Regions from separate parts of the Thalassotalea sp. PS06 genome, predicted to be linked through region 2. Evidence: predicted binding sites of a transcription regulator. Region 2 holds the regulator's gene; each other region holds the start of a gene.
The links. Region 2 encodes sigma-54, which starts transcription at its own class of promoters, with help from an activator protein. Its sites were predicted from a motif close to GTTGGCACGNNNNTNGNNT; they were not measured.
Positions count from the first base shown of each region.

Region 1: the regulator sigma-54 is predicted to act here: its motif matches at 2,220-2,238, upstream of FNC98_RS04155 (PEP-CTERM sorting domain-containing protein).
Region 3: the regulator sigma-54 is predicted to act here: its motif matches at 5,256-5,274, upstream of FNC98_RS10385 (DUF3192 domain-containing protein).
Region 4: the regulator sigma-54 is predicted to act here: its motif matches at 5,976-5,994, upstream of FNC98_RS01500 (ANTAR domain-containing response regulator).

Region 1 is NZ_CP041638.1:950,906-958,740, forward strand. It holds gene FNC98_RS04145 (hypothetical protein) at 5-388, opposite strand; gene FNC98_RS04150 (PEP-CTERM sorting domain-containing protein) at 869-1,528, shown strand; gene FNC98_RS04155 (PEP-CTERM sorting domain-containing protein) at 2,281-2,928, shown strand; gene FNC98_RS04160 (ATP-binding cassette domain-containing protein) at 3,092-3,871, opposite strand; gene FNC98_RS04165 (oligopeptide/dipeptide ABC transporter ATP-binding protein) at 3,871-4,860, opposite strand; gene FNC98_RS04170 (ABC transporter permease subunit) at 4,860-5,753, opposite strand; gene FNC98_RS04175 (ABC transporter permease) at 5,740-6,771, opposite strand; gene FNC98_RS04180 (ABC transporter substrate-binding protein) at 6,768-7,835, opposite strand, start outside.
Region 2 is NZ_CP041638.1:548,564-556,398, forward strand. It holds gene yjgA (ribosome biogenesis factor YjgA) at 1-377, opposite strand, end outside; gene pmbA (metalloprotease PmbA) at 503-1,846, shown strand; gene FNC98_RS02380 (hypothetical protein) at 1,850-2,113, opposite strand; gene mgtE (magnesium transporter) at 2,149-3,510, opposite strand; gene FNC98_RS02390 (HPr family phosphocarrier protein) at 3,657-3,932, opposite strand; gene rapZ (RNase adapter RapZ) at 3,929-4,777, opposite strand; gene ptsN (PTS IIA-like nitrogen regulatory protein PtsN) at 4,788-5,243, opposite strand; gene hpf (ribosome hibernation promoting factor) at 5,256-5,543, opposite strand; gene FNC98_RS02410 (RNA polymerase factor sigma-54) at 5,573-7,042, opposite strand; gene lptB (LPS export ABC transporter ATP-binding protein) at 7,095-7,823, opposite strand; gene lptA (lipopolysaccharide transport periplasmic protein LptA) at 7,825-7,835, opposite strand, start outside.
Region 3 is NZ_CP041638.1:2,341,697-2,349,531, reverse strand. It holds gene FNC98_RS10420 (isocitrate dehydrogenase) at 1-311, opposite strand, end outside; gene FNC98_RS10415 (DUF3192 domain-containing protein) at 523-903, opposite strand; gene xni (flap endonuclease Xni) at 964-1,785, opposite strand; gene ppnN (nucleotide 5'-monophosphate nucleosidase PpnN) at 1,789-3,147, opposite strand; gene queF (NADPH-dependent 7-cyano-7-deazaguanine reductase QueF) at 3,261-4,112, opposite strand; gene syd (SecY-interacting protein) at 4,228-4,800, shown strand; gene FNC98_RS10390 (hypothetical protein) at 4,793-5,119, opposite strand; gene FNC98_RS10385 (DUF3192 domain-containing protein) at 5,441-5,815, shown strand; gene FNC98_RS10380 (DUF2789 domain-containing protein) at 5,851-6,081, opposite strand; gene FNC98_RS10375 (GNAT family N-acetyltransferase) at 6,361-7,002, shown strand; gene FNC98_RS10370 (DUF962 domain-containing protein) at 7,020-7,334, shown strand; gene FNC98_RS10365 (sulfotransferase domain-containing protein) at 7,460-7,835, opposite strand, start outside.
Region 4 is NZ_CP041638.1:333,271-341,105, reverse strand. It holds gene FNC98_RS01525 (alginate export family protein) at 1-306, opposite strand, end outside; gene FNC98_RS01520 (ABC transporter ATP-binding protein) at 320-1,171, opposite strand; gene FNC98_RS01515 (ABC transporter permease) at 1,185-2,183, opposite strand; gene FNC98_RS01510 (CmpA/NrtA family ABC transporter substrate-binding protein) at 2,229-3,572, opposite strand; gene FNC98_RS01505 (CmpA/NrtA family ABC transporter substrate-binding protein) at 4,226-5,290, opposite strand; gene FNC98_RS01500 (ANTAR domain-containing response regulator) at 5,283-5,900, opposite strand; gene FNC98_RS01495 (alginate export family protein) at 6,130-7,365, opposite strand; gene thpR (RNA 2',3'-cyclic phosphodiesterase) at 7,524-7,835, shown strand, end outside.

The DNA.
Region 1 (7,835 bases), 400 kb from region 2:
GTGTTTAGAAAGAGAAAAGTTTGGCCAGTTTCGAAGACTGACACTGTTCATCGTCTTCGTGAGATTTACCGTTGAATGTTTCCTCAACCAGAGCAAAAAAGTATTGCACCCGATCCTGGGCTTTCATTGCCGTTTCAAAAAAACTGTTAGGCTTGCTCGCACTTTGGCTAACGACGCGGTAGCTTGGCACTTCAATTAATTGTACCAATGGCTTATTAATCAAGGCATCGTAAGCAGTGAAATGGTTACCAGTTACTGTGGTGATGTTTACGTGCATGTCTTTGGTAAAATGCACTTTCGAATCTTCAACACCGAACACCGATGTTGAAACAGAAAACGTTAGCAAGGATGCTAACGTTAACGAGATCGCGTTTTGTGTCCTTTTCATGCTTCCCCCTCGTTGGAAGTCTTGCCGTAAGTTAACAACGCTATTAGCTGTTTGACTGCCCTTTCCTGTACTACTGAACTTGTTCCAGTTGATCTTATTGTCATATAGCTAATTCGCCATAATAAGGTATGAAATAATTTCAGAGAATACCAATCGTATAAGGTGAACCCACTTTATCGCAGGTTAAACGACATAATAGGTTACAAATTGCTGCTTGAAAGTTGATAGCCTCTAAAATCCTGACGCTATTTTATGGCGCTTGAGTAGTCAGTGCAAATGAAACTTTTATGATGATTCCTCTATTTTCAAAGAAGTTTTTGTAGGAATTTTTTACACCTTGCTTGATGCTGCTTCTCGAATCATCTAACTCCCTTTGTTTATCTACCTGTTTTTTCGTAGGAAATACGAAAGATTTCATAAATGGCGTGAAGATTGCAGTTCCCTGCCTGCACTTCATTTGTATTGCGGAGGTTTTATTAAATGAAACTGCTTAATTTGGTAAAAGTTGTAACATTGGCAAGTGTGCTGTCCTTCAGCTCCGTTGCTAATGCAGCATTGGTCAAGTTGTTGGACTTTGGTGAATTGGCTGATGTTATCGGTGAAGGTAATGTTCCAAATCCATTCACGTTTGAAGATTTACTTGGTATTAGTGGGTTTGACGTAACCATTACCGCGACAAAAGATGGTTCTGGTGAAGGTGTATTCCATTATCTGGATAAAGGCTCCGGTTTAGGGGTTTGTCCATTTGAGGAAGGTTGTGCGAAAGATCCGGAAGACAATGCAAACGTAGGTGAAGGCTTTATCTTTGAGTTTATGCTCGATGGTGTTGCTTTGGGTGTCGAAGACTTCTCAATTCTGGTTGTTGGCCATGAAAACGAAGGCGGCATTATGGAAGGCACTATGGTTATGATGAGTGACGGTATGACGTTCTCACCAACCAATGATATGCCTGTCTATACCTACGCTGAAGGTGGAGATACGTTCTCGTTTGAAGTATCAACCGGGGAAATTTATCTCGGCTCTATTTGGATTGACGATGGTAGCTTGCCACCGCAAGGCATTCCAGAGCCAGCTAACCTTGCATTAATGGCGTTAGGCTTACTAGGACTTGTGGCATCACGTCGTAAGCTTCTTCGCTAATTATTGAGCTGTGCTCAATGTTAAAAAAGTCAGCATTTATGCTGACTTTTTTTTGCACATGGATGTGCTTGGTCGAAATATTGTCATCCATGATATTTCGACATTCAGTAAGTCCCTTTACATCGTCGAAATATTGTCATCCATGATATTTCGACATTCAGTAAGTCCCTTTACATCGTCGAAATATTGTCATCCATGATATTTCGACATTCAGTAAGTCCCTTTACATCGTCGAAATATTGTCATCCATGATATTTCGACATTCAGTAAGTCCCTTTACATCGTCGAAATATTGTCATCCATGATATTTCGACATTCAGTAAGTCCCTTTACATCGTCGAAATATTGTCATCCCTGATATTTCGACATTCAGTAAGTCCATTTACTTCGTCGAAATATTGCCATCCATGATATTTCGACATTCAATACGTCCTTGTATCTTGTCGATATATTGTCATCCCTGATATATCGAAATATCGTAAATCCCTTTACTAATCCTCCGGTACAGGCGTTGTTACTTACAAAAACGTCGGCAAAGCTGCTAAGTCATCTCAATTTTGAAAGAGATATCGACTTTATGCGTATCTCTCAATGTCGCTATTTTTTACACCGTCTGCTGTGTCTCGGCCCATTAAAATCAATGGGTTTAGCTATGTTTATGAAATCAATAGTAAAATAAAAAAAGTGTCAGGTTGGCCTGTTACTTGCTCCTTCTACATCGGATTTCATTCGACGTTTGGAGGTAATTTTTAATGAAAATCCTGAATGTGTTAAAAGCCACTGCTTTAGCGGCGATATTATCAATTAGCGGCGCAGCCAACGCTGAACTCGTTAAGTTAATTGATTTTACCGACCTTGCTAATGAACTTGGGGATACTGTTATCCCTGATAACCCCGCAACGTTTGATCTAAGCGCTTTTGCCGAAGGTCTAACCGTAACCATTACTGCAACTCCTGAAGAAAACTATCACTACCTAGATGAAGGCGCAGGCCTTGGTATTTGTGACACCCTAGAAGGTTGTGTCGCCGATCCAAGCGATAACGCTAACGTTGGTGAAGGTTTCATCTTTGAATTTGCATTAGACGGTGTTGCTTTCCTTCCAGAAGGCTTCTCAATTTTGGTCATTGGCCATGATTTTGAAGGCGGCATTATGGAAGGAACCGTGGTTTCAATGAGTGATGGTGGTGAGTTTATGCCAACCAATGATTCGCCAGTTTATACCTGGAGTGAACCAAGTGAATCATTCTCTTTAGTGGTTACTGCGGGTGAGATTTATCTGTCTTCTATCTGGTTTGATGATGGCAGCTTACCACCTCAGGGTATCCCAGAGCCAACTAACATTTTATTGATGTCTTTGGCATTAATTGGCTTAGTTGTGTCTCGCAAAAAATTTAAGTAAGAGTCTTTAAAAGGAATACCATTTTAGGTTGTAGTCAATTTACATTGACACCCAAACACCTCTTGAAAAGAGAATGAAAGCACCTTGCAGGATTGGTATTGTTTTTGATGATTGTGAAAGGTTAAAAAAGCGAAGCATTAGCTTCGCTTTTTTGTTGGTTGGTCTACACAGCGGGGCGCTTTCTCTGGCTCATGATCAGCTTTTTCGTGTATTTGTCACGTGGGTTTTTTAAAACTTGCTCGGTTGCACCGGATTCAACCACTTCGCCATCTCGTAACACAATGATTTTATCGCTCAAGTGTTCGACGATATCCAAATCGTGCGAAATCAGCAGATAGGCCAGTCCCATCTGTTCCTGCAAATCGAGCAGCAAATTCATCATCTGCGCCCTTAGGGAAAGATCTAAGGCGGCAAGTGCCTCATCGAGTATTACCAGCTGTGGCTCAAGAATTATGGCTCTGGCAAGGGAGATTCGTTGCTTTTGACCACCTGAGAACATGTGCGGGTAGAAATGCATATGATCGGCAAGCATTCCAACTTTTTGCAAAGTCTGGCGAATATGTAATGTTCGCTCCTGAGGATCCATGCGGGTATTTAACAACAAAGGTTCTTCCAGTTGCTGTTTGATGGTCAGGCTGGGGTTTAAGGTATTGCCAGCATCCTGAAATATCATTCTTACATGCTGACAACGTTGCTTAAAATTACCGGTTTGTAAATGTTGGCCATTTAAGGTGATTTCGCCGGTTGTGGGGCGGGCAGCACCGACCAAAAGTTTGGCCAATACCGATTTTCCTGAGGCTATACCGCCGATAACCGCGAGTGTTTCTTTCGCTTCAAGCTTAAAGGACAACGGCTTTAAAACCGTATTCCACTCTTTTTTCCACCAGGTTGTATTTACCTTGTAGCGTTTACTAAGGTTGTTAACTTCAATCAGGCTTGGCATTAATAATCATCCTTGTGAGAAAAATGGCAACTAACCTGGTGACCATGAAAAGAACGAATCTGCGGTGCCGTTACACACTTTTTTCGGGCATTTGGGCATCTTGGCCCCAAGCGACAGCCAATCGGTAAGTGCTGTAATACCGGGATTGATCCCGGCAATGTTTCCAGATGCGCCTTTTTTTGCCACTGCAATTGCGGTTTTGGCGTACTGGCGATCAATGCCTTGGTATATGGATGGAATGGCGTTCTGAAAATCTGTGATGTTGTGCCGGCTTCTACAAACTGTCCCGAATACATCACCGTCAGATAGTCTGTCCAGTGACTGATTTTATCCAGCTCATGACTAATTAGCAGAACCGACATGTTTTTTAGCTGGTTTAAGCTTGCTAACAAGCGAAATATTTGCGCTTGATTCGCCGATTCCATAGATGCTGTTGGTTCATCGGCAATAAGCAGTTTTGGCTGGCGTGCTAGTGCCATTGCGATCATTACCCGCTGACAAAGGGTGGTCGTAAGTTGGTGAGGATAGGATTTTGCAACCAGCGTGTGTTTTTTAATGCCGACCTTGTGTAACAACTTGATGGCTGCGATTCGGCGTTGCTGCGCTTTTTGCCAGAAATACCCTGAAAGTTGCTTACTATCTATTGCTTCTTCAATTTGTTCGCCAATGGTGTTGGTAGGATCCAGACAACTCATTGGTTCCTGGAAAATTATTGCGATATCACGGGTGATAATTTTCTTGCGCTCTTCGAGGCTGAGCCTCAATAAATCGGTCCCCTGCCAGTGAAAACGATCCGCTTCTACTTTCCATTTGTCATCTAATACCCCCATGATCGCCTTAGCCAAGAGGGATTTACCGCTGCCGGATTCGCCAACCAAACCTCTGAACTCACCTTCTTTTAGTGACAAACTGACCCGGTCTACCGCCTGAATCGGTTCGGCGACATTCTGTAGGGTGATACTTAGGTTTTTAATGTCCAGTAAGTTCATTAGTTCTCTTTTTGCAGCTTTAATGAATGGCGCAATCCTTCACCAACCAAGTTGGTTACGACTACCGCGATTAAAATTGCCAGCCCCGGTAAATAGGTGGTCCAGGGAGCGGTATAAAATCGATCCAGGCTATTGGCTAGCATCGAGCCCCATTCAGGCAATGCAACAGGAGCACCAAGCCCTAAAAAGCCTAGCGCGGCAATATCGAGAATGGCTGCTGATTGGGCGAGTGTCGCCTGAATAATAATTTTGTCAATAATATTCGGGTATATGGATGTGACTAATACCCTCAGCTCTGATGCACCATCCAAAATGGGGATTAGTACATAGCCTTTTTGCTGTTCTTCCTTGATCGCATTGCGGGTAATGTGAATAAATTGCGGAATTAACACCAGTCCAATTGCCCAGAGCACGTTGGTTAATCCAGGCCCAAGAATGGCGACGATAATAATTGCCAGCAGTAATGATGGCATGGATAACACAACATCAAGAAAATGAGTAAGAAGGCTCGCTTTGAGACCACGGGTTAGGGCGGATATGGAACCAATAACCACCCCAATTACCAAAGCCAGAATAACGACGATGATACTCAATCCGAAGGTTAGCGCGGTACCTTGCACCAGGCGAGACAACATGTCACGTCCCAAATCATCGGTGCCAAGCAAATAACTGATATCGCCATTTTCATTCCAGGCCGGTGGCATTAACAGCATATCGAGATTGTTTTCCATCGCTGAATGCGGGGTAATAAAGGTGCCGAATATTGCTAACAATACTAACAGCACATAGCACCCTAAAGCCCAAATAGCTACGGGCGTAGATTTAAAGGTCAGCCAGAGTTGCTTGATTGGCGACGGAAACTCTTCTTCGAGATAAATCTTATCGCGTGCCATGGCGGGTATACCTTTCTACTGGATTTAAGCCGGCATAAATAAAGTCGGCAAGGATATTGATAAAGAAAGTGAAACTGGCGAGCGCGATTAAGCCTCCCTGGATAGCGGTATAATCCCGCTGGAAAATACTGTCGATTAACCAACTGCCAGCCCCTTGCCAGTCAAAAATAACCTCGGCAATCATCGCTAATGTCATTAAGTTAGCGAACTGTAATCCCATATCACGAATAATTTTTACTAAGGCATTACGAATTCCGTGATGATAAATGATTTTTGTGGTGGATAAGCCTTTGGCTTTTGCCGCTTTGATGTAATTTGAATCCAATACCTCCAGCATTGAGGTACGCGACAGGCGAATAAAGATGGTCATGGGAGCTACCGCAACGGCGATGGCTGGCAGCACCAGGTGTTGCAGGGCATCTGAAAATGCCTGCCAGCGATACGGGGAATCGCTGATTAGGATATCGATAATTTTAAAGCCGGTAACCTGTTCAATTTCAAATAGCAGATTGAGTTGGCCTGATGATGGAAACCAGGGCAGGATAATCGAAAATACCAGAATTAGGATCAGAGACAGCCAGAATACCGGTAGTGAATAACCGACCATCGCCAGAACCAGAATGCTTTTGTCCGCAAGTTTATTATGGAAAATAGCGGCGATAAACCCTAGCGGTATACCGAACAACATGGCCAGAAACAATGCCGCCAGGCTCAGTTCAATGGTGGCGGGTAAATAGGTAACTAGTTCCGAGCTAATCGGGTTTTGGGTGGACATGGAAACGCCCAGATTTCCGTTGAACAGCTCTCTTAAGTACGCAAGGTACTGAAAGAATACCGATTGGTCCATGCGATAAACCTGCTCATATTCCGCAAGTTGTGCTTCGTTGGCATTGACCAGACCGGTGATGTTAACGATCGGCGAACCCGGGAAGAAGTAGTTCAGGCTAAAGGCTACCAGGGTTAGCATTAGCAACGTAAAAAACAGCAGGTTGAGGCGGCGCAGGGCAAAATTCATCATTGCTCTTCACCTTCTTTTGGCTGCTTACTGGCATCGGCAAAACTGATGCCACCAAATGGCGCCAGAATATTCCCTTGTACGGTCTCAATTTTAGCCTGTGCCCTTTTCGCATGGGCAATGGTTAATAGCGGCAGCTCTTCAGCAAGCAACTCCTGAGCCTGTAAGTAAAACTGACGACGTTTGCGGTTATCTCGGGTTAACAGGGCTTTAGCAAGCAATTCATCAAATTCCTGGTTACACCAAAAACTACGATTACTACCAGAGCGAGCACTGGAGCAACTCAACAATGGCGAAAAGAAGTTGTCAGGATCGGGATGATCTGCGGCCCAGCCGATTAGTACCGATTGATGTTCTCCATCGGCTAATTTTCTTAAAAAGGTTGCCCACTCATAAGTAATGATATTGACATTGATGCCGACTTTCGCGAGATCTGAGCGGATAAGCTTTGCCATTTTCATGGCATTAGGGTTATAGGCGCGTTGTACCGGCATTGCCCAAAGATCCAGGGTAAAGCCCTGGCTGAGTCCGGCATCGTCGAGCAGTCCTCTGGCTTGTTCGGGCGAGTAGGGTAATAGTTCACTGGGTTTTTGATATGCCCAGGAAGCGCTAGGCAAGAGTGAATGAGCAATCTCAGCCTGGTCATAATACACGGCATTGATTATCGCCTGGCGGTTTATCGCTAAAGATACCGCTTTTCGAACTACCGGATTATCGAATGGTGGCTTGGCGGTATTAAACGCCATAAATGCCACATTAAATGAGGTGACTTCTTCTAACCGTAAATCATCGCGGCTGCGTATTTCCTGTGGTGCGATTGGGTACGAAATAACATCGCATTCATGGGTCAATAGTTTGGTCAGGCGGCCAGTGTTATTCGGGGTAATGTTGTAGATTAACTTTTCGATTGCTACGTCATGAGCCCAGTAATTGTCATTACGTTGAAAACGAATCAAAGCGTTACTGCGATATTCTCGATACATGAACGGACCGGTGCCGATTGGCAGTGAATCTAACATAGGTAGCATGCCAGGGTAATCTTCGGCGAGTAGCTGGTCGGCGTATTC
Region 2 (7,835 bases):
ATGATATCATTGCCACCGTTAATTAAATCCTCACGGATTTTTTCCAGTTTGGAAACTTTAATAAGTTCCTGGGCATGTTTGTTGGTGATTTTATCGTAAGCCGTTTTGACTTCTTCGAAATTGTCGCTGTATAACTGTTTAGCGATAAACTGAATGTTACGATGAAAGGCATCATGTTTGTTGCGGATTTTATCGGCGATTACCAGAGCTTCGCGAACTTCTTCATTTAGCGGCAACAAATCGCGTTGCTTATTGTTTAACTTAGTTATCTTTACCGAAAATTCCTGCAATTCTTTCATGTCTCGCTTTAATTCAGATTTGCTGACGTAGATGATTTCCTCATCTTGTTGGTCGTCGATATCGTGTTTTTTGCTCATTGATGACTGCTTATAAATAAGTAATGGCAAAATTATACATCATTACCCTGACTTTATTCATCATCAAGGTGATGTCTATGTTAAGCTTGCATCAAAGAATGTGGATTATTTAATTGGATTAAATCATGTCGGAGTCACAAACCCTGACCGAACAAATGCAACTGGTGAAACAACGCCTCGCGGATGTCCTAGATAAAGCCAAAAAATTAGGCGCGGATGCTGCAGAAGCTTCAATGAGTAAGCAACAGGGATTGAGTGTAGCGACCCGGTTTGGTGAAGTAGAAACGGTCGAGTTTACCAATGATGGGGCGTTAGGTATTACCGTGTATCAACAAGGCCGAAAGGGTTCTGCGTCAACGGCAGATTTATCTGATTCGGCTCTTGAACAGGCGGTTCAGGCGGCAATCGAAATTGCTAAATATACATCGGTAGATCCTTGTTCAGGGTTGGCTGATGCCGAGCTTCTGGAATATCAGCCAGCAGATTTAGACCTATACCATCCCCATGCCTTTACATCTGAACAAGCGATTGATATCGCCAAAGAAACCGAAATGACGGCGTTACAATTGGATACAAGGCTGACCAACTCTGACGGCGCTAACTTTGCTAGCTATGAGGGCTTCAAGGTTTATGGTAATACCCATGGACAATTAGTTAGTTATCCGAGCAGCCGCCATTCACTGAGCTGTATGCTGATTGCCAGTGAAGGTGACGAAATGCAGCGAGATTACGCCTACAGTGTAAGTCGTGATTATCAACAATTATGGTCGCCAAAGCGGGTTGGAGAGTTGGCAGCAAAGGAAACACTTAATCGCCTCGGTACCCGAAAGATTGCTACCCAAAAAGTGCCAGTATTATTCCGTGCAGATATAGCCAATGGGTTATTTGGACATTTAATCGCGGCAATCAGTGGCGGCAATTTATATCGTAAATCGTCATTTTTACTGGACGCGCTGGGCGAGGAAGTATTCCCATCGCACCTGAATGTCGTCGAGCGCCCACATATCCTCAAAGGATTGGCGAGTAGCAGCTTTGATTCTGAAGGGGTAAAAACCGCTGATATGGAAATCATCAACGATGGGGTATTACAAAACTTTCTGTTAACCAGTTATTCAGCACGTAAACTACAACGCCAGACCAATGGTCACGCTGGTGGCATCCATAACTGGCAAATATCGGCCAATGGTGGTGATTTTGATGCCATGTTAAAACAATTGGGAACTGGGTTATTGGTTACCGAGCTGATGGGACAAGGGGTGAATATCGTTAATGGTGATTATTCACGAGGTGCTGCTGGATTTTGGGTAGAAAATGGTGGAATTGCCTACCCGGTCGCGGAAGTCACGATCGCCGGAAACCTCAAAGATATGTTCAAAGGCTTGGTGTCAACTGGTAGCGATTTTGATGAGCGAGGCTCAATCAGAACCGGTTCGGTATTAATTGAACAGATGCAGGTATCCGGTCAATAGCGTTTATAGTAATTCAGAAATTACAATAATAAGCCCGGTAAGCAAAAGCAAAGCTAAACCCGAAAAGGTTAGTTTTGCCGGATATCGGGCATCGCGCCAGTGTAATGCGCAATAAACAATGGCTGGAATAATTAAAAAATTCAGCCAGCCAAACACATAGTGCTTTTTACCAAGGGCGTCAATTGCACTGAACAGACCGCCAACGATTAATAACATTAATCCTACTGCGCCCAGGCACAGAATCGTTACTGATAACCACAAAGCCACGTTAACTACTTTCCTTCATTGGCAATAATTGTTTGTTACTGGCCGAGCAACAAGGTTGCTGTGCCAAGAAATGCAAAGATACCGACCACATCAGTGACGGTGGTGAGAATCACACTTCCAGCTAATGCTGGATCGATATTCATTCGTTTTAATAGAATAGGTACACTTACGCCCGCTACCCCGGCAGCCGTCAGGTTCATTAGCATAGCAAAGGCAATGATCCCGCCGAGCATTAAATCCTGTTTCCAAATAGCGACAATGCCGGCTACCAGAATCGCCCAGATTAGACCGTTAAGAAAACCAATCGCCAGCTCTTTGGTAAATATACTGCGGGCGTTGCTGTCACTGATATGGCCGAGTGCCATACCACGAATCACCAGGGTTAACGTCTGTCCACCGGCGACACCGCCCATGCTAGGTACAAGGGTGTTAAGTACTGCGAGAATCGCCATTTGTGCCAATATCCCCTCGAACATTGAAGACACGGCGACAGCCATTAAGGCCGTAACCAGATTGACGCCAAGCCATACAGAACGCTGCCTGGTACTCTTGAAAACCGGTGCAAAGGTATCTGCCTCATCGTCTAGACCGGCCATGCTCAACATCGAGTGTTCGGCGTCCTCACGAATAATATCAATGACATCATCAATGGTGATACGGCCAAGCAAATGACCTTCTTCGTCTAGAACAGGGGCTGAAAACCAATCGTACCGTTCAAACAATGTCGCCACTTCGGTATCGGACATGTTTACCTGCACCGGAACCGTATTGTAGTCGGTGATATCGGCAATGGTTTGCTCCGGGCGAGCTGTCACCAAGTCGGCTAAGGAAACCGAGCCGATAAACTTATCGTTTCTTGATACCACGTAAAAGGAATCTGTCGCTTCTGGTAATTCACCTTTTAAGCGCAGATAACGAAGAATTACGTCAATGGTGACATCCGGGCGCAGGGTAATGGTATCGGTATTCATGATACCGCCGGCGGTATCCTCATCGTAGGATAATGCCTGCTCAACCCGGGCTCGATCCTGGGAATCCATTGAGCGCAAAACTTCCTGATAAACCGCATCGGGTAAGGTGCGTAAAACCTCGGCTAAGTCATCGATGTCCATGCCTTCGGCAACGGCGGCGACCTTTTCCGGGTCCATGCTTTTGAGAATGCCTTTACGAACTTCTTCAGAAAGTTCTTCGAGGATTTCACCGTGTAAATCAGGATCGACTAATTGCCAAAGCAGGTTACGGGATTTTGATGTCGAGGATTCCAGTAACAGAGCAATATCGTAAGGAGGCATAGTCTGAAACATTTTTCGGACGTAAACGAACATACCACTTTGTAGAGCGGTATTGATTTCCAAAAAACGTTGTTGACTAATTTCTTGCTCTGAAGTTTCTGGCATGAATCACCCTGAGCTGCGGTCTAACTTGTTGCTTTTCTGCGCAAAAGCGATCGATTAAAAATCTTAATGATTTTATTTAGTTGGTTAGGGCAAGTGTATCTTATGTTAACGAGATGTTCAGCTATTTTATGGTCGGAGCGGAATTTTTATTCCGGTTCGTCAAAACGATCGCTAAATAGCTGACAAACAGCCTGTAATGCTGCCTCTGCATCGTCACCTTCCGCAGTTACTAATACTTCTTTACCCTGGCTGCCGGTTAGCAGCATTAACGCCATTATCGAGTCGGCCTGAGCGTGTTTATCACCGAGTTGTAAGGTAATCGCAGCGCTAAACTTTTGGGTGAGTTTAGCTAGCTTCGTTGCTGCCCTTGCATGTAAACCCAGCTTGTTAACTATGGTGACTTTCTGCTGATATTTACTCATTTTTCATTGAGATCCCGGTGCCGTATTTGCACATCATTTTCCTGCTTATCAAAATGCTTGGCGAGGGTTTCGGCAATATAAACACTGCGATGCTGTCCACCGGTACAACCGATGGCAATAGTGAGGTAACTGCGGTTGTTACGCTCCAGATGCGGTAACCAGGTCATCAGGAAACTATTGATTTGCCATATGAACTTGGTGACGATCGGTTGACTGGCAAAGAAATCTTTTACTTCCTGATCTGCGCCGGTTTTATGCTTGAGGTCTTGTTCCCAAAATGGGTTAGGCAGGAATCGCCCATCGAAGACAAAATCGGCATCATTAGGTACACCGTTTTTAAAACCAAAGGATTCAAAGACAATAACCATATTTCCGGTCTTTGAACCAAGCACCCGCTCGCGAACAATATCTGCAAGTTGATGGGGGGTAAGCATTGAGGTATCAATATACAGATCGGTGCGTTCGGCGACAGGTTCGAGAAGGGTTTTCTCCATTTCAATCGCCTGATCAAGAGCCATATCTTTCTTGATCAATGGATGTAGGCGGCGGGTTTCGCTATAGCGGCGAATCAATTCATCATCATCGGCGTCGAGATAAAGGACGTTGAGTTCAACGGTATTTGGCAGGTAATTGATAATTTCCCGGGCGTCTTCTGGGTTACTTGGTAAGTTACGCACATCGAGAGACACCGCTACTTTATCGTAATCGTTGATTACCGTATGGGTTAATGCCGGTAACAGGTTTACCGGTATATTATCGACACAGTAATAACCAAGATCTTCAAGTACTCGCAATGCAACGGACTTACCTGAACCTGAACGGCCACTGACGATTAGCAATTTCATTGAAGCTTCCTTAGTCTTCCTGACCCGTGGCTATCTTAAATAATTGCTCGGAGCTTTTACACCGACGCAAGCGCTTAGCATTGCTTTTATCCCCAAGAAAAGCAGCAATGGCTGCCAGGGTTTGCAAATGTTGCTGGCAATGGTCTTCGGGAACGAAAAGCGCAAAGAAAATATCTACAGGTTGGTCGTCAATTGCATCAAACGAAACCGGTTTTTCGGTCGTCACTAAAACGGCAATGATTTGCTGATGCTGCTGTAAGCGCCCATGGGGAATTGCGATACCTTTACCAATACCTGTACTGGACAGCTTTTCCCGGGCAACCAAGGCGTTTAATAATTCTTTTTCCGTGGCATTTTTAAACGCATTTGCCGCGATTCGACTAATTTGTTGTAGCACACCCTTTTTACTGGTTCCCGGTACTGCACACACAGTACAGTCCGGGGATAATAATTGTTCTAATTTCATTGGGTTATATAGTTAATGTTTCGATATTTTTTCTTTGTGTTTAATCACTTGCCGATCGAGTTTGTCGATTAAGCTATCTATCGCGGCATACATATCCTGATGTTCTGAGGAAGCGTGGATTTCGCCACCATTTACATTGACGGTGGCTTCGGCAATTTGCTGGAGTTTTTCGACGGTCAGTACCACATAGACATTATTTATGTGGTCAAAATGTCGCTCTAGCTTTTCAAATTTACTATCCACAAATCCTTTTAAAGAGTCCGTAATCTCAACATGGTGACCTGACAAATTAATTTGCATTTTTCGGCTCCTCAGAACGGTTTTGGCTGTTAAAGTAAGCTCTTCCTCTGATTTGAGGGCGGGATTGCCAAGGATTCCCGATATTTAGCAATAGTTCGACGGGCGACATTAATGCCTTGATCGGCAAGAAGGTCGGCAATTTTACTATCGCTTAGTGGCTTACTTGGTATTTCTGCATCCACCATTTTTTTAATCAGTGCCCTGATCGCAGTGGATGAACATTCGCCGCCATTTTCAGTACTGACATGGCTGGAGAAGAAATATTTTAATTCGAAAATGCCCCGTGGGGTGTGCATGTATTTTTGAGTGGTAACCCGGGAAATGGTTGATTCGTGCATATCAACGGCTTCGGCGATGTCATTCAGGACCATAGGGCGCATGGCCTCTGGACCATATTCAAAAAATGCCTGTTGTTGCTGAACGATACAATTGGAGACTTTCAGCAAGGTATCATTACGTGATTCCAGGCTTTTGATGAACCATTTCGCTTCTTGTAAATGAGAACGAATAAATTGACTATCACTGGAAGATGTTGAGCGGGCAAGGGCTGCATATTGGTTATTGATTGCCAGTTTTGGCGCACTGTCAGCGTTTAGCTCTACCACCCAGCGGCCACCTTTTTTAAACACGCTAACATCTGGGATAACATATTGGTCGTCACTTTCATTAATGACATCACCCGGCCGCGGGTTTAAAGAATGGATTAGACGCATGGTCTCTTTGAGTTGTGGCTCTTTGAGCTTGGTTTTGCGCATGATTTGTCGAAAATCGCGTATCGCCAATAAATCGATATACTTATCGATTAGCATTTTCGCTTCTTCCAGATAAGGGGTATCTTTGGCAAATTGATTCAACTGGATAATCAGGCACTCTGCAATTGAGCGAGCCCCAACACCGATAGGATCAAACATATTGATACGTTTAAGTACCGCCTCAACTTCATCAAGCTCGACCTCATCATTGCCCAGGCTTTCTAATACATCTTCACTGCTGATGGTCAAATAACCTTTATCGTCAATGGCATCAATGATGGCAATGGCGATGGATTTATCGGTTTCAGAAAATGGGGTTAGTTCCATTTGCCACAGCAGGTGGTCTTGAATTGAATCTTTGGTCTCACCCTGAAAAACGTAACTGTCATCTGCAGGCTGGGAACTTGCGGACGAAACCGAGGCACTATAAGAATCTTCCCATTGTGAATCGGTAGGTAATTCTTCAGGGATATTGTCGGTTTTCAGGGCATCACTGGTAGAGATTTCGTCGCCTTCGCCATTGACGTTACTGCTTGCTTCAAGCGAGTCAAGATTATTTGTTTCAGAATTGTCACTGTCAGCATTCAGGCTTGATTCGTCGACTTCCAGCAACGGGTTGCTATCCAGGGCTTCCTGGATTTCCTGTTGCAGGTCAAGCGTCGATAGTTGCAGCAACTTGATCGCTTGCTGCAACTGCGGCGTCATGGTTAAGTGTTGCCCCATTCGGAGCTGGAGACTGGGTCTCATCTGAGTCTACTTACTTCTTCCAATAATCAAAATTTATGTCTTCCGTATTTAACTATAGCGTGAATTTCTCACCTAGATAGACATCGCGTACTTGCTGGTTACTCAATACTTGTTCGGCGTTTCCTTCGGCGATCAATTCGCCGCGACTAACAATATAAGCATGTTCGCAAACATCGAGAGTTTCACGGACGTTATGGTCAGTAATGAGTACACCAATACCGCGTTGCTTTAAGTGCAGAATAATTTTCTTGATATCGCTAACGGAGATAGGGTCGACACCCGCAAAGGGTTCGTCCAGGAGAATAAAGTGCGGGTCAGCCGCTAAAGCTCGCGCAATTTCTACGCGTCTACGTTCCCCGCCAGACAAACTTTGCCCTGTATTATCAATAATATGACCTATATTAAACTCTTCAACCAGGCTTTCCAGTTTTTCTTCACGACCATCATTATCTAAATCTTTTCGAGTCTGTAATATTGCCATGATGTTGTCGCGCACCGAGAGTTTGCGAAAAATTGATGCTTCCTGGGGCAGGTAACCTATACCTTGCCGCGCTCTTTCATGCATCGGCAAAAGTGTCAGGTCTTCCTCATCGAGAGTAACGGAACCGGAATCACTGGGAACCAGACCTACAATCATATAGAACGACGTTGTTTTTCCGGCACCATTTGGACCAAGCAATCCAACCACCTGGCCGGCACTCACCGCGAGGCTCACATCTTTAACCACCTGACGATTTTTATAGGATTTTGCCAGGTGACGGGCTTCTAAACGATTTGCCACGCTATTGCTCCT
Region 3 (7,835 bases), 1.8 Mb from region 2:
CCTTTGAAAGATAAAACTGGACGCAGGTTAGCGTACAGTTTGAATTGCTTGCGCAAGGTAACGTTGATAGAGGTAAAACCTTCGCCAACAGGAGTTGTCAGAGGGCCTTTTAAGGTGATTTTGTTTTTTTCGATTAGTTTTAAGGTTTCTTCAGGAACCAACTCACCGTGTTTTTCCAACGCCGCTAAACCGGCATCAGCAAACTCATATTCGAAATCACAACCTGCTTTATCTAGCACTTTTAAACATGAATCAATGATACTTGGACCGATACCGTCACCAGGGATGACCGTGATAGTTTGTTTAGTCATGGAAATAGCCTTAACAATAAAAAATGTACAAATACTGCCTGTTAAAGTATTACAAAAAGATGGAAAAAATTTTGAAAAACTTCACCAGAAATTTTAATGGCGGCTTTATACCACGACTGGTCAGATGATTCCAGTTTTATGCTTGTAAATAGGACTATTTTCGTAAGTTTCCTACAAAAACAGCCCGGACGTGGATAATTGAAGGAGGGGGTTAAAGTTCTTTGTAGTCCTGATAAGCGCTCTCGCCAATGCCGATAAGCACGCCATCTTTGAACAACAGGGCAGTACATTCATCCTGAGTAGTGATACCGTCACTGTGTCGGTGTTGTGTTCGATAAAACATCACCTGGTAATTATTTACGGTAACTTTCTTCGCTTCGGTTAGATCTGGATTACCTAATTCTTCTAAAATTTTATCTACGGACGTGCCATCTAACGTTAATTTAGCAATATACTGACGGTTGTATCCCTCACGATCATCCCAGCTCATGTCCTGAGGCTTGTCGTCTTCATGAAAATGTAAAACAGCTGCCGCGAATACCCCATATAAAACGACGGCAATTAAGATTCTCAAGGCGATGGTTTTGTTCATTGATTGAGTCCGGATTATGTTCGCTAATAAATTTGCTAATTTAACAGAATTTCCTATGGATTAAACAGCCTGTTGATCAATTTGTTTGTTCAGGCGTATGTCTTTGAGGTTAAAGCCCAGCGGAATGTCTTTTTTCAGAGTTAAAAGTTCCTGATAAAGCTGCATTTGCGGCTTATACTCCTGAAGTTTCTTGGCCAGCGTCTGTTTCAGATCCTGAGCATCAAGCACGCCCTTTAATGAATGATATTGCTGCAGTAACTGTGCTGCGGTAATTTGTCCTATACCAGGCACCCCTGGGATCTTGTTAGTCGAATCGCCGCTCAATGTCCAGAGGTCGATAAGCTGGGTGGATTTTACCTGAAACTTGTTCTGAACATAACTTTCGTCGAGCACTCGTTGATTAAAGTAATCAAATACCCGGATATGATCACATAATAACGGCAGAAAACCTTTATCGGTTGAGATAATGGTCACGTCCTGAGCCCTTAACGCCACTTTAATCGCCAGTGTTGCAATTAAATCATCTGCTTCGTCATCATCAGATATTAACGAGTCTACCTGCAATTCTAAAAGCGCATCCTGAATCGCCGTTAAGCTTGCTTGCAGATGCTCGGGCATTTTCTTCCGGCCTTTCTTGTAATCCGGGTAGAGTTCATAACGCCAACAAGGATTCTGGCTATCAAAAACCGCGAGAATATGGGTAGGTTGCTGAGTGTGGAGAATTTTACCGACAGCCTGAACCGTATGCACTATGGTATTATGAACGATTTGCTGTTTGGTGGTATCTGACAACGTGTCCATGTAGTGAAACGGGCGCTCCTGCACCGCGTACACTCGACGGATCAAATTCATCGCATCAATTAAAACTATATGTGCTGGCATGGTTTATTCGTTATCAGAGACTATTTCATAGCAGGGGACATAGTTTGTTCCCGGCAATTTCATTCGTTGTTGCTTTACAAACGATGATAACAGGTTATCCATATCTGTCATAATTTCTTTGTTACCAGATATTTGGTACGGCCCTTTTTCGCGAATATGTTTAACCCAGTCAGGTTTTACATTGCCAGCAACAATCCCGGAAAATATCCGCCTTAAGTTTGCCGCCAGCTCGCCAACCGGCATATCTTTTTCGATTTTCAGCGCCGCCATATTGTCATGCGTAGGCTCGAATGGTTGCTGAAATTCTTCTTCGATAAAAAGCGACCAGTTGTAGTGATAGGCGTCACCAACGGCTTTGCGGTAATTGATAACCGAAGCGATTTTACTTTGTAGATATTGGGCGACTTCCCGTTCGTCATCGATAATGATGGTGTATAAAGACTGTGCCTGAGGACCCAGGTTATTGCCAATAAAGGTGTCCAGGTCGCGAAAATACTGTTCGCTTTGTTTCGGCCCGGTTAACACTATCGGCAGTTTTTGCTGGCGATTGGCTGGGCTTAACATGATGCCAAGGATGTAAAGTAACTCTTCGGCCGTTCCGGCGCCACCGGGGAAGATTATTAACCCATGACTTAAGCGCACAAAAGCTTCAAGCCGCTTTTCTATGTCTGGCATAATCACCAGTTCATTAACGATTGGGTTGGGTGGTTCGGCAGCAATAATGCTCGGTTCCGTCAGGCCAATATATCTGCCTTGATAATTTCGCTGTTTGGCATGACCAAAGGTAGCGCCCTTCATCGGTCCTTTCATTGCGCCGGGTCCACAACCTGTGCATATATTGATACCGCGAAGGCCAAGCTGGTAACCCACCTCTTTGGTGTATTTGTATTCGATATCATTGATTGAGTGGCCACCCCAGCAAGTGATGAGATTTGGCTCAGCATCCGGTTTAATGACATTGGCGTTACGAATAATATCAAACACAATATGGGTGGCGAGATTACTCGATAGTGGCGGTGGCATGCACATATAGCGATTTGAGATGAATAAAATATCCCGCAACACTGCTGACAGCTGCTCGGCAATACCGCGAATAATTTTGCCATCGACGAAGGCATGTTTTGGGGGATTTATAAGATTGAGTTTTACCCCGCGTTCACGCTTTAACACTTCAATATCAAAATTTTCGTAGCGGCGATAAATGGCCTCAGCATCATCGGTGTCACTACCAACGTTGAGCACCGCTAACGAGCAGTTTCGGTAAAGTTGGTATAGTTCGCTGTTGGCGGTTTGTTGTAACTGGTCTACTTCAAGGGGCGAGAGCAGGCGCATCTCGCCGACGGGATTCAAATCATACTGCATACTAACCTCAATTTTGTTCTTTTTGTTTAACGCAAGCCCTTAACCTGAGTGTAGAACAGATTTAAACGTAATGTATGAGAATCCTTGTAACTTATTATTACAATTAGATATTTTTATTGGCGTATGGTTCTCAAATCCGGCGCAGGGGACGCGTTTGTCGAGCGATATGGGTTGATATCCAAGCCACCTCGCCTGGTGTACCTGGCATAAACGGTCAACTCTTGACACTGACAAAATTCCATTAAATCAACAAAGATGCGTTCCACGCATTGCTCGTGAAATTCATTATGCTGTCTGAAAGATATCAGGTATCGCAATAACTTTTGCTGATCAATTTTGCCGCCACGATAGTCGATATACAGGCTTGCCCAGTCCGGTTGGTTGGTTATCAGGCAATTGGATTTTAACAAATGGCTCACCAACTGTTCTGAAACGATCTCATCCTTGTTTGCTGCGCCTTCGAGCAGTTCACGGTCAAACTGGTAATTAGTAATTTCAATATCCTGATCATCAATGCGTTGATAGCTCTGCTGGCTGGCAATTTGCAAAGCCGGACAATGCTCGACGTCAAACAGGTTTACGATAGCCTGGCCATCACAGACAAGGGAAAGATCCTGACCAAGCTTTTCTTTTACCATATCCCAGCTTGAGAAACGGGTTTGATTAAAGCTATTTAAGTACAACTTAAAGGATTTGGATTCGACGATGTTGGTGCTGGTACAAGGAAAGCGAAATTCCGCAACTGCGACCTGGGGTAAGCCTTTAGCGTTTAGCCAGGACAGTTCAAACCCATACCAGACGTCTTCACCCAGAAATGGCAGGTTTACCTGATCAATGGCTAGTGAATCTCGATTTAAGCTTCGTGGTACGCCTTGAAGAAGGCTCGCATCATAGTCGCTTTTATATTCGGTTTCCTTACCCAGCAATAAGGCTTTTAATTCATCAGCGTTCTGGTAATTGCTCATAGGGTTTTAAATTTCACTCAACTGCTCGCTATAATAGGCGCTAATCATAGCAATTTTTTAGCTCTGAAGGTACTTTCGATACTCTTGAGAGCCCCAACAAGATGAGAATTTATTGATGGCAATTGAATTTACGCCAACGCAAGTCAGTTTGCAGCAGTTATTGAATCGATTTATCCAACAGTATCAGGATACACATGGCGATTTCCCTAAGGTTGAACACGACCAGCAATGGCCGTCAGATGCCGAGATGGATCAGGTTAAAGATGGTCAGCTTACGCGTTGGCAGCCGCATATTGTTGAGCAGCCGATTTCCTTTGCTAACGTTGAGAAAGCCCTGGATATGGAGTTGCACCCGAGTATTAAGGAATATTTCGCATTGGCATATAGCGACAGCATTGAGGCCGAGAGCGAACATGGAAAACTGTCGTTATTGTTTGCCTGGAATGAAGACGATTTTGAACGCCTGCAACAAAATATAATTGGCCACGTACTAATGAAACGTCGCCTGCGTCAACCAACCAGTATCTTTTTCGCGATTACTGACGAAGAGGATATTAACCTGGTAATAGATAATGATGATGGCAGCGTTTGGGTGGAACCCGTTGGATTGAAAGGCAGTAAAAAACTTGCAGACTCGTTATCGGAATTTCTCGATAGCCTGAGCCTGCGTTTACAACAAACTACTTAGCTTTCAGCTCGGCAATTATGTTTTTCAGCTCATCTATTTCCACTTTCATCGTCGCGACTTGTTGCCGTAACGAGGTTACTTGCTGATTAAGGGTTGCTATATCCGCCGATGCATTTGTGTCGGCCGGCGCTGCTGTTTCCGCCGGTTGTTCTGCTTTGGTTTCGCCAAGGGCCGGGTTTTTCTGCCATTGTTGTAATCCTTTGATGATAGCGGTAAGGGGCATCGAAACGGATAACTGACTCTTGATTAATGCAACACTCGGGGTTTTTCCTTGTTGTTTTAATTGATGGGCGATTTGATAGATTTCTTGCTGGCTCATTGGCAAACTGACCTTAATTGCTGAAATTTGCGACAAAGATTGGAAATTTTGCTAAATAATAGCGAAAGTCGCTAACGATGTCATGACGAGAATTAATGGAAATATTTATTTTCGATAAAAATCAACGAGTTATTGTTTTGGCAGGTTAATTGCTACCACTAAACTTGTAATTTGATTCTGGTCAATTTTCCTTAAATTGGGTGAAATAGCTGGAATAATACATTTGACAGGTATTGATCAGAACATTCTGCTCTGGCTCTATGCCTACAGGGAATTTACGTAAGCGAGACAGCTTGCATTTTAATTTAGAAAGGTAGAACAATGAAGAAAACGCTTGTTGCATTATTAGTTATGGCGCCACTGGCAACCACATTAACCGGTTGCGTAATTGCAGTTGATGGTAAAGGCGAATGGGATGCAAACACTATGCATTCTAGCCATGATACGGCTTATGAAAACCGTAAAAAGCTAGCGGAGCTGGAAGCTGAGATGAGCTTTGCAGACGTGAAAAAGAAAATGGGTGTGCCGGACTTCAATGAAACTTACGAAAAAAATGGTGAGAAGATCCAGGTACTTTACTACCGTACTAACCGCAAACATGCCGACAGCATGACCACCAAAGATGAGTGCACGCCTCTTATCTTCAAAGAAAACGTACTGGTAAGCTGGGGTGACAAAGCGCTAGCGCAAATTTAACTATCTGAACAGTGCTCGCTGCATTGCGAGCACTATTATCGCAGCATACTGTCTAAAACATCGACGATCTCACACCAATCGGAATCTTCGCTGATTGATTCCTCAAGAAAACTAGCCTGTGCAGGCGACCAAAAATTCGCTTGTTCTAATCGAATTTCCGAAGCCAGTCCTTTGTGTTGTTCAATAAACTGGTTAATGCTGTCTGGCTGATTATCTAAGCCCAATTGTGCAAACAATCCCTGCAGATTGTGATTCGACAGATCCATCCTAAGCCTCGCGACGTTGTGAAATGAACAGTACTCATTATAGATGGCTTACACCAATTCCAGGAACAAAAAGCACGGTAGTTTGCTAGTTCTCAGCATAAACCAATGTTATTGGTAATCCGCAATATCGAGTACATAATGTAACCAGTTGGTTTGACTATATTTAATTTTCCTTGATAAGGTGGATAGCAAGTCACCGGGAAAATACCAGGGCCTGCTTGCTCTTCACACGTCAGTGAAAATGCTTAGGTGGGCCCGTAATATAAGAGTGTAACTGTTATGAATGACGTAAAAGTAGCCACAGATAATGATATCCGAGCATCCTATTTGCCGGCGAGCGAGTTAAAAGTTGCCGCCTCGCTGTTGTTTCAGGCCTATCAGGATGATCCGATTTTTATGGATATCTTCGATGCCGACGACAGTGGTTATGAGCAACGTCTCAGGGCCGCAATTCGTGAAGAATTGGCAGCATTCTGGCAAGCGAAACAACCGATTTTAGGATTATATCTGGGTGAAGCTCTGGTTGGTGTCGCTTGTATCAACAGTCCGGGCCGAGGTCTTGGCAGTGATCGTTTTTGGCACTGGCGATTAAAAATGATGCTAAGCGCAGGCTATTTCAATACCCGGCAAATGATTGAAAAAGAGCAAATCATCGTCGATTCTGTACCGCTAGAGCAGTTCCATATGTTATCGTTTATCGCCATCCATCCATTGCATCAGCAACATGGGTTCGGTCACTATCTGGTGGCAGCGGTCAATACCGTGCTGGAGGACAGTCCGGAAAGTGAAGGTGTCGCGATTTATGTTACCAGTGATAAATACCGGGAATTTTTTAAAGAGTGTGATTATCAGGTGGTAAAGGAGGTTACCGTTGGTAAAGTAACCGGTCCTTTAATGATTCACTACCGCAATAAACGTTAATCAAGAAGTAGAACAAGATGACAGAGAAAAAATATCAGACGTTTCGAGAGTTTTATCCTTTCTATTTATCGCAACACCAGGATCCCGTGTGTCGGGCGCTACACTATATTGGTAGTCTTCTGGTCATTGCTTTAGTCATTTACATCATTGTCTCAGGTAAGGCTCTGTATTTGATTGCACTACCGGTACTTGGCTATGGTTTTGCCTGGGTGGGTCACTTTTTCTTTGAGAAAAACAGACCCGCAACCTTCATTTATCCGTGGTACAGCTTTCTCGGTGATTGGGTGATGTTGGCAGAGTTCTTAACCCGAAAGAAGTTAATCAATCGATAGTTGCTAACAAATACCTTGCTAGTGGTATTCAGCCTTTTTCAGGTTTTCGGGAAAAAAAGCGTACCACGCTCGCTTCCCGGCTTGCTGTTAGCGCCGTTGGCCGGCGCTTTCTTAACAATACCTCATCACCAATTAAATGCCTTTCCGGAAAACTCGTAAAAAGACTGATTTCTGTGGTTGAAATATTCCTGTAGATAGTTGTTAACATCCGGTGCGTCGTTAACTTTGAACTTAGGCAGCTTAAAGGTTTTGGTATCGACGACAAAATTATCAATCCCGAGGAACTGATAGATTTCGCTAAAGACTTTTTCCGGATTCTGGCAAAACTCTTCAATGCCCACTAGCAAGATTTTGTCACGGCCAAATAATTCCATGTAACGTGAGATTTGTTCTTTATAGTGACCGCGAGATTTGTAGGTGGCGTGAAGGAAAGTCCCGCTTTTGTAGTCTTTATTTTTCATCGTCCAGGCCAGACGTTTCTCTTCGATTTGCAAGGCATTG
Region 4 (7,835 bases), 220 kb from region 2:
ATAATCGGTATTCATGCCAAGGGTGTTGTTGTAATCATCGATACCGAAAACCACGCGTGAATCTTCAAATTCAACCACACCGCTAAAGTTACCCACAGAAGGCGTGGTGTAAGTTAAGGTGGTGCGCAGTGTTAATGCATCCGCATCTTTTAACGCATTGTCCTGAGACACAGATTCGTGACGCAGACGAAAATCAATTTTCGCGCTGCCAGCGTCGGCAAATGCCTGCCCTGCAACTGGCGTTAATGTGGTTAGAAGTAGCGCACTTACAATGCTTTTGTTTAACGTTTTTTTATTAGCTAACATGATAAATTCCTTATCAGGCGACCGCATTTTCCGAATCTTCAGCGTCTTTTCTCGGTGCTGATTCGCTAGGTGCAATCACCTCTATTTTTCGTTGTTTTTCATATAGGAAGGTCAACACTTCAGACCTTAATTCGTTGTATCTTGGATCATTAGCTAAAGCGAGACGGTCACGCGGACGAGGCAAATCAACATCTAAGATTTCGCCGATGGTGGCGGCCGGACCATTGGTCATCATTACGATGCGATCGGATAGTAATACCGCTTCATCGACATCGTGAGTGATCATGATCACTGTGTTATTTAGCTCATCCTGAATTTCCATCAAAGAATCCTGCATATGAGCGCGGGTTAGTGCATCCAGGGCACCAAACGGCTCATCCATCAACAGAATTTCTGGTTGCATGGAAAGGGCACGGGCAATACCAACACGTTGCTTCATTCCCCCGGAAATTTCATCCGGGCGTTTATGCATGGCATGCTCCATATGTACCAATGTCAGGTTATGCTCAATCCAGTCCTGCATTTCTTTTGCAGACATCGATTTGGAAAACACTTGCTTAACCGCCAGCTCAACATTCTGATAGGCCGTAAGCCAAGGCAATAGCGAGTGGTTTTGAAACACAACAGCACGCTCCGGACCCGGCTCGTTTACTTCTTTGTTATTTAGAAGTACCGCCCCCTTGGTTGCCTGATGCAATCCAGCTACCACGTTTAGTACCGTGGACTTACCGCAACCGGAGTGACCAATCAAGGAAATGAATTCGCCTTTTTTGATTTTCAAATCAACATTTTTCAGCGCCGTGAAGTCGCCTTTGGGTGTTGGGAACACCATATCGATTTGGCTGATATCTAAAATGGTTGTCATCGTAATTCTCCTATTAGCGTTTTGCTGATGCTTTGTCCCAGGACAACCAACGTTGCAATTGCAACATCATTCGGTCGAGGAAGAAGCCGATTAAACCAATCACAATGACTGCAGCCATAATGCGTGACAGAGACTGGGAACTACCGTTCTGAAATTCATCCCAGACAAATTTACCCAGGCCAGGGTTTTGCGCCAGCATCTCCGCGGCAATTAACACCATCCAGGCGATACCCAACGACATACGCATACCGGTAAAAATCGCCGGAATCGATGCAGGGAGTACAATCTTGCGCACATGGGTTAACGCTGGAAGGCGTAACACCTGAGATACATTCACCCAGTCCTGATTAATGGATGCAACACCGACAGAAGTGTTGATCACCATAGGCCACAAACAACATAAGGTGACGGTAATAAGTGAATTGACAAAGGATTTGGCAAATAGCGGATCGTCCGAGACATACAAGGCACTCACCAGCATAGTTACCAATGGCAGCCAGGCCAGAGGTGATACCGGTTTAAATACCTGAATAATCGGATTGATCGCCTGGTTTAATGTCTGGCTAAGACCGATAGCAATACCCAGAGGAATGGCAATAACTGCGGCGAGAAGGAAGCCGCTCATTACCGTTTTCAAACTGGTAATAATCTGATCCAAAAAGGTTTCTTTACCTGTATAGGCGCGGATTTTTGCAACGTAAGTCGGATCTTTGGCAACGCGGTCGGCGTTACGTTTTTCCTGACGCTGATAAAACGCCTGCTCCTTTTCACGTTCATTCATGTGTTCCTGATACAGGTTGTCAAACTGAGTTGCGACCGCTCCAGGGCCAGGAAATTTACCCAGGGAAGTAGTGACATTATTGGCGGCCAGAGACCACAGCAATAAAAAGGCCAGTAACCCGAGGATCGGCAATAACGCAAGTTTCAGTTTTTGCCCTGCCAGTAACAGACTCTGATCAGAGAATGACTGCTCCCGGTTAAGGTTGATCAGGTTTCGGATTAAAAGACTCATCTTATACTCCCAGTAAATTTCATGAGTTAGCGGCCGCGGGCCAGATTAAATTTTTTCACCAGCTTTCAAGCCGATTGAAAACTTATTGATGTAATCGTTTGGCTTAGAACCGTCGTAAACGATGCCGTCAATAAAGTGCGTTTGTGGTGCACGGAAACCATCTTCTGAAGTGAAATCAGGGAATAGTGCTGCATCGATAATTTTCTCTTCGATTAGCGACTGAGCCGCTTTTTTATAGATGTCAGGACGATAAACCTTGGCAGCTACTTCTTTGTACCAGCTGTCCGGCTTGTCTTCACTGATCTGACCCCAACGGCGCATTTGCGTTAGATACCAGATAGCGTCTGAGTAATATGGGTAGGTCGCGTTATAACGGAAGAATACGTTGAAATCCGGAACCGAACGCTTGTCACCTTTTTCGTATTCAAATGTACCTGTCATGCTGTTGGCGATAACTTCATAATCAGCACCAACATATTTAGATTCCGATAGAATTTTTACCGCTTCCGGACGGTTACCATTGTCGTTAGCATCTAACCATTGTGCGGCACGGATAAGGGCACGAGTAAGACGAATCGTGGTGTTTGGATATTTCTCAGCAAACTCTTCAGTGATACCGAAAACTTTTTCAGGGTTGTCTTTCCAGATTTCATAATCGGTTACAACCGGTACCCCGATACCTTTGAAAACAGCCTGCTGGTTCCAAGGTTCACCAACGCAGTAGCCATAAATAGTTCCCGCTTCTAAGGTTGCAGGCATTTGCGGTGGCGGAGTTACAGAAAGAAGCGCCTGGGCGTCGATTTGACCTGAAGTGTCACCTTTGTGCGGTGCATAGTAACCTGGGTGGATACCACCAGCGGCTAACCAGTAACGCAGCTCATAGTTATGAGTAGAAACCGGGAACACCATACCCATGTTGAACGGCTTACCTTCGTCGATGAACTTATCAACAACCGGCTTTAGCGCGTCAGCTTTGATTGGGTGAACAGGACGACCGTCAGCTTGCTTAGGGATATTACCTTTCATCTGTTTCCAGATTTCGTTAGAAACGGTAATACCGTTACCATTCAGATCCATCGAGAAAGGGGTGATGATGTTGGCTTTAGTACCATAACCTATGGTGGCAGCAATTGGCTGACCAGCAAGCATGTGAGCGCCGTCCAAACGACCATCGATTACACCATCAAGCAATACTTTCCAGTTAGCCTGAGCTTCGATAGTGACGTATAAACCTTCGTCTTCAAAAAAGCCTTTTTCATAGGCAATGGCGATAGGTGCCATATCGGTTAATTTAATAAAACCAAAGGTCAGTTCTTCTTTTTCTGGATAACCTAACTCTTCGGCAGTAGTGGAAGTAGAAACAACAAAACTGAACGCTGCGATAGCCATAGTAAATGTATGGCTTATTCGTTTGAACATTTTGTTTGAACTCGTTTGTTTAAGTTGAAACATAATTTTCTCCAAATAAAAAAGCCTGCCGCCACCATTCCCACAAAAGAGAAAAGTTGCGTCAGGCCTCGATGCCAAACTAATGAAAGACTACGCCGTTGCAGTTCTATTAGTTGATTAATTTTTAGTGTGCCGTTTTCCGGCCAATGCCTCTTGGGGCGATTAAAGGTACGCTGTTGCACCTGAATTTAATAATGCATATAGAATGCCAAGATTATAAAACCCTTATTTTTATTGGGCTGGGAGATAAAACCCTAATTTCATTAGAGTAAATACTCCCGGTTTTGCATCCTTAGAGTGCAAGAACTTTAACGATCTTGGTGCAAATTATACCAATTCCACTAAGTTTGTGTACAACTCAGAGTTAGGGCCGAGGTTCAGTTACAACATAGATTTTATTGATATAGTCATTCTATATTAATGAAATATAGGGCCGTAAATGGGCCTCTCACTAACTCCCTACGGGTGAGTTTTAAAGGCGTTTATCCCGCGTTACTGATTTTGACAATGGAATAACCATTCTCTGCAATCAAAGCCTTGTCTAAAAGCCTTTAAATTCTCACTGAGTGAGCAATAATTTAATGGGATTGGTATTATTCAAAATATTGCTGGAATAAATCCGGACGGTAGATATGTGGCAGTTGTGCGGCGGCTTGTTCGGGATCGGCTAAATGCCCGGCTTTTTGCATCGCTTCAAGCAACCAACGGCCATCTTCAATATTCGGACAATTCAATTGCAATGACTCGGAATCGGCGAACTGGTTATAGGTGTCGATTTGCCGGGGCGGCAAGTCCTTAAAAGTCAGGCAACTACCTAACAAGGATGGCGCAATAATATTCAAATCCATGTTCAGATACTGAGACTGACTCAGAATCTGCGCCGCTTCAAAGCGATTGGGAATGGATTCAAGCCAGTGACATGCCTCATTTAATGCCTGTACTAGCGCTTTACAGGTTTGCGGATTTTGCAGCTGCCAACTGGCAAGCATGCCAAGTACTTTCTCTGGAAAATCCACCCAGATATCTGACGACGTCACACCGGTAAAACCAAGATGGGCACGAACGGCAAACGCATTCCAGGGGCCACCGACACAAAAACCATCAATGTGGCCAAGTTTCAGTGCCGTGGTCATGTTACCCGGAGGAATGATCAGAATTTCAATCTGTTCAAGGTCAATTCCCGCATTGGTAAGCCAGTCGAGTAATTGATAGTAATGACAACTGTAAGGAAAAACCGTCGCCAGTTTCAATTTCTCGCCCTGCTGTTGTTTCAATGCCACCAAAGGCTTTATTGCTTCAGCATTAACGGGCTGACCTTCCGGTAATTGATGTTCACCAAGCAAAGGGTACCATTTTTTCCCTAAGGTAATGGCATTACCATTACGGCTTAATACGAGCGGGGTGATCATCGGAATTCGCTGACCATCAACCCCCAGGCTGCTGGCAATTGGCATAGGTGCCAGCATCTGTGCGGCATCGAGTAAACCAGTACAGATTTTATCGCGCATCGTCGCCCAGGAGTTTTGTTTTTCCAAAGTGACATCGAGGCCGTACTTTTCAAAAAAACCAAACTCTTTCGCAACCACCAAAGGCGCACTATCGGTAAGCGGCATAAAACCTAAGGTTAATGCCTGCTTTTCTAATAAGGTATTAACCATGATTGCCCCCCAACATTGTCGCTAACGACAAGATATTTTTTGCGACATCTTCCATCTTCTGACTATTATCCATCGCGATTTTACGAATGTGATGATAGGCCTGCTTTTCAGAGCAGTGTTTGTTTTCCATCAGCCATATTTTGGCTTGTTCAATAACCTTTTGGCTGGATAGTTTTTGCTTAGTATCGGCCAGTTCCTGTTTTAAGTTCTGATGCTCCTGAAAACGCGCCAACGCCACTTCAATGATCGAACGAACTCTGCTAGTGGCGACATCACCAGTTATGTAAGCACTAACACCAGCTTTCACGAGCTCCTGAATAATCTCACTATCCTGATCTTCTGAAAACATGACTACGGGTTTAGGAGCGGCGGTATTAAGGACATTGAGGCTATCGAGCATATCGCGATCCGGAGACTCGATATCGATGATGATGATATCGGGTTTTGACTCTTTCACTCGGTGCAATAGCGACATTCCTGAACTGGAAGCCCATTCAATCTGATAGTACTCACTGTCCAGGGCTTCGGACAAAATATGAGTCTTGTGGCTGTTGTAATCCACCAATAACAACTTAAGCAGGGGCTGGGTATCTGAATTAGAAATACTCATCGGCACAATTATTGTTTCTTTTGACGTTTTATGTCGGACGCATGGCAATGTTGCGTCCGGAGAATGAAATTAGACCTTCAATAATTGTGCCAGAATCTACATGCCCACTAAACATGGGATGTGGCGGAATGCCGGGTAGAAATCATTTAAATCTGAGTTAAGTTAAAGCAAAGTTGCGCCAAAATGGCGCATCCTATGAGTCGGTAATAGAAAGTGATTACGATTTCAATTAAAACGTCGCACCAACCCACACCCACAATTTGTCGGTATCGACTTTTTCCGCGGCGAAATCTCCTCGCTCATAATTGGCATATTTTACCCCGGCAGAAAAATGGTCGCCGAACCCATGGGTATACTGGGCATTGTATTCCTTGCCGAAATCATCAATTAACGGCGCTGAATCATCGGCTTCAAAATCGTGATATCCGACACTCCATTTTCCTGAGAAAATGCTGCCGCCTAATGTCGCATACCAATCATTTAAGCCCTGTGCCGGGGTTGCCAGAAACTGATCGGTGAAACCATTAAATTTATGCAGGGTTGCTAAAGGTGTGGCAAAACCAACCTGACCATCATCACTGCCTAAGGATTCATAGCCCAACATAAAAGTCAATGCACTGAAGTTAATGCCAGCTTCTAACAGATAATAATGAGGTTCGAATTCACCAGCTTCGGTATCTAATGTCTGCTCGGCGTATTCAGCGTTCAACAGCCATTGCTGTCCAAGCGCCTGTAGCTGGCCCTGATAACGAATACCATAGGTGTCGTTGTCATTGCGGATACCTTCATCCTCTTCCAGCATATACGCATAGCCGATTAAGGTACCCAGACCGGTATCCCAGGCCAGGTTTAGCAGATGATCTTTACTATCAAGATCCTGCTCATCGGCAAATATGCGATTACGTTTATCGATATAGATGTAGTTAACGGTGAGAGCGTCAAAAAGCGTCCAGGCAACGCTGAAGGCATCAAAGGTCTGTTTGTCCTGGCGCCAGCCAACGCTACCAACGAATCGTTCATTATCGAGATTGATTACCTGGCGACCCAATTTTGCCGCTAGATTTTTAGTTTTAAATTGCAGATACCCTTGGTCGAACTCAGTGGTTTCCGGGTCGGCGATTACAGAATACCCGGGGTTCATCCCTAAGGTATCGTTGTAATTATCAATACCAAAAACTGGGCGAGAATCCTCCCCCTCTACATAGATAGAAAAGCCGAGAATTTGTGGCGTGCGCAATCCAATTGTGGTTCTCAGTGTCAGGGCTTCCGCATCTTTTAATGGGTTATCCTGATCAACCGCTTCGTAACGCAAACGAAAATCCGCCATGAAAAAGTCAGTTTCCTCTTCTTCGGCGATTGCTACCGGAACAAGGCCAAAGCTTGAAACGCACAGGGATGAAAATAATAGCGAACGCACAGAAAGCTGAGTATCGGGAGATGTTTTAATGGGGTTTTCCGGATTCATAACAACGACCACCTTTGATTTGTGCTTATGCCGGCAAGCTGTACCAGCCAGGCGAAAAATCCTGATACAAGTATTGTTCATGATGAAATAAAGACAAGAAAAGGCATTAACCCGAAAGGTTTTTCGACCTTTGGCCGAGAATTTATTAGTCTTGAAATATGAACACCAGTAACCAATCGAAAGTAGAAGCAGCCAAGTTACAGAGCAAACGGATATTCTTTGCCCTGGCTTTGACGGCTCGGGAAAAAGAGAGCATTGCCGACTGGCGATCGCAACATTTAACTGATCTAAAAAAGCCGGTGGCGAAGAACAACTTTCATCTTACCTTACGTTATATTGGCAACTGCCAAATGGGTGACATCACCAATCTAAAACAAGCTGCAACTAAGATTACCTGTCCCGAGTTCAAGTTTTCACTAGACACACTTGGCCATTTTAAAAAACCAAGGGTGCTGTATTTAGGCGTAAAT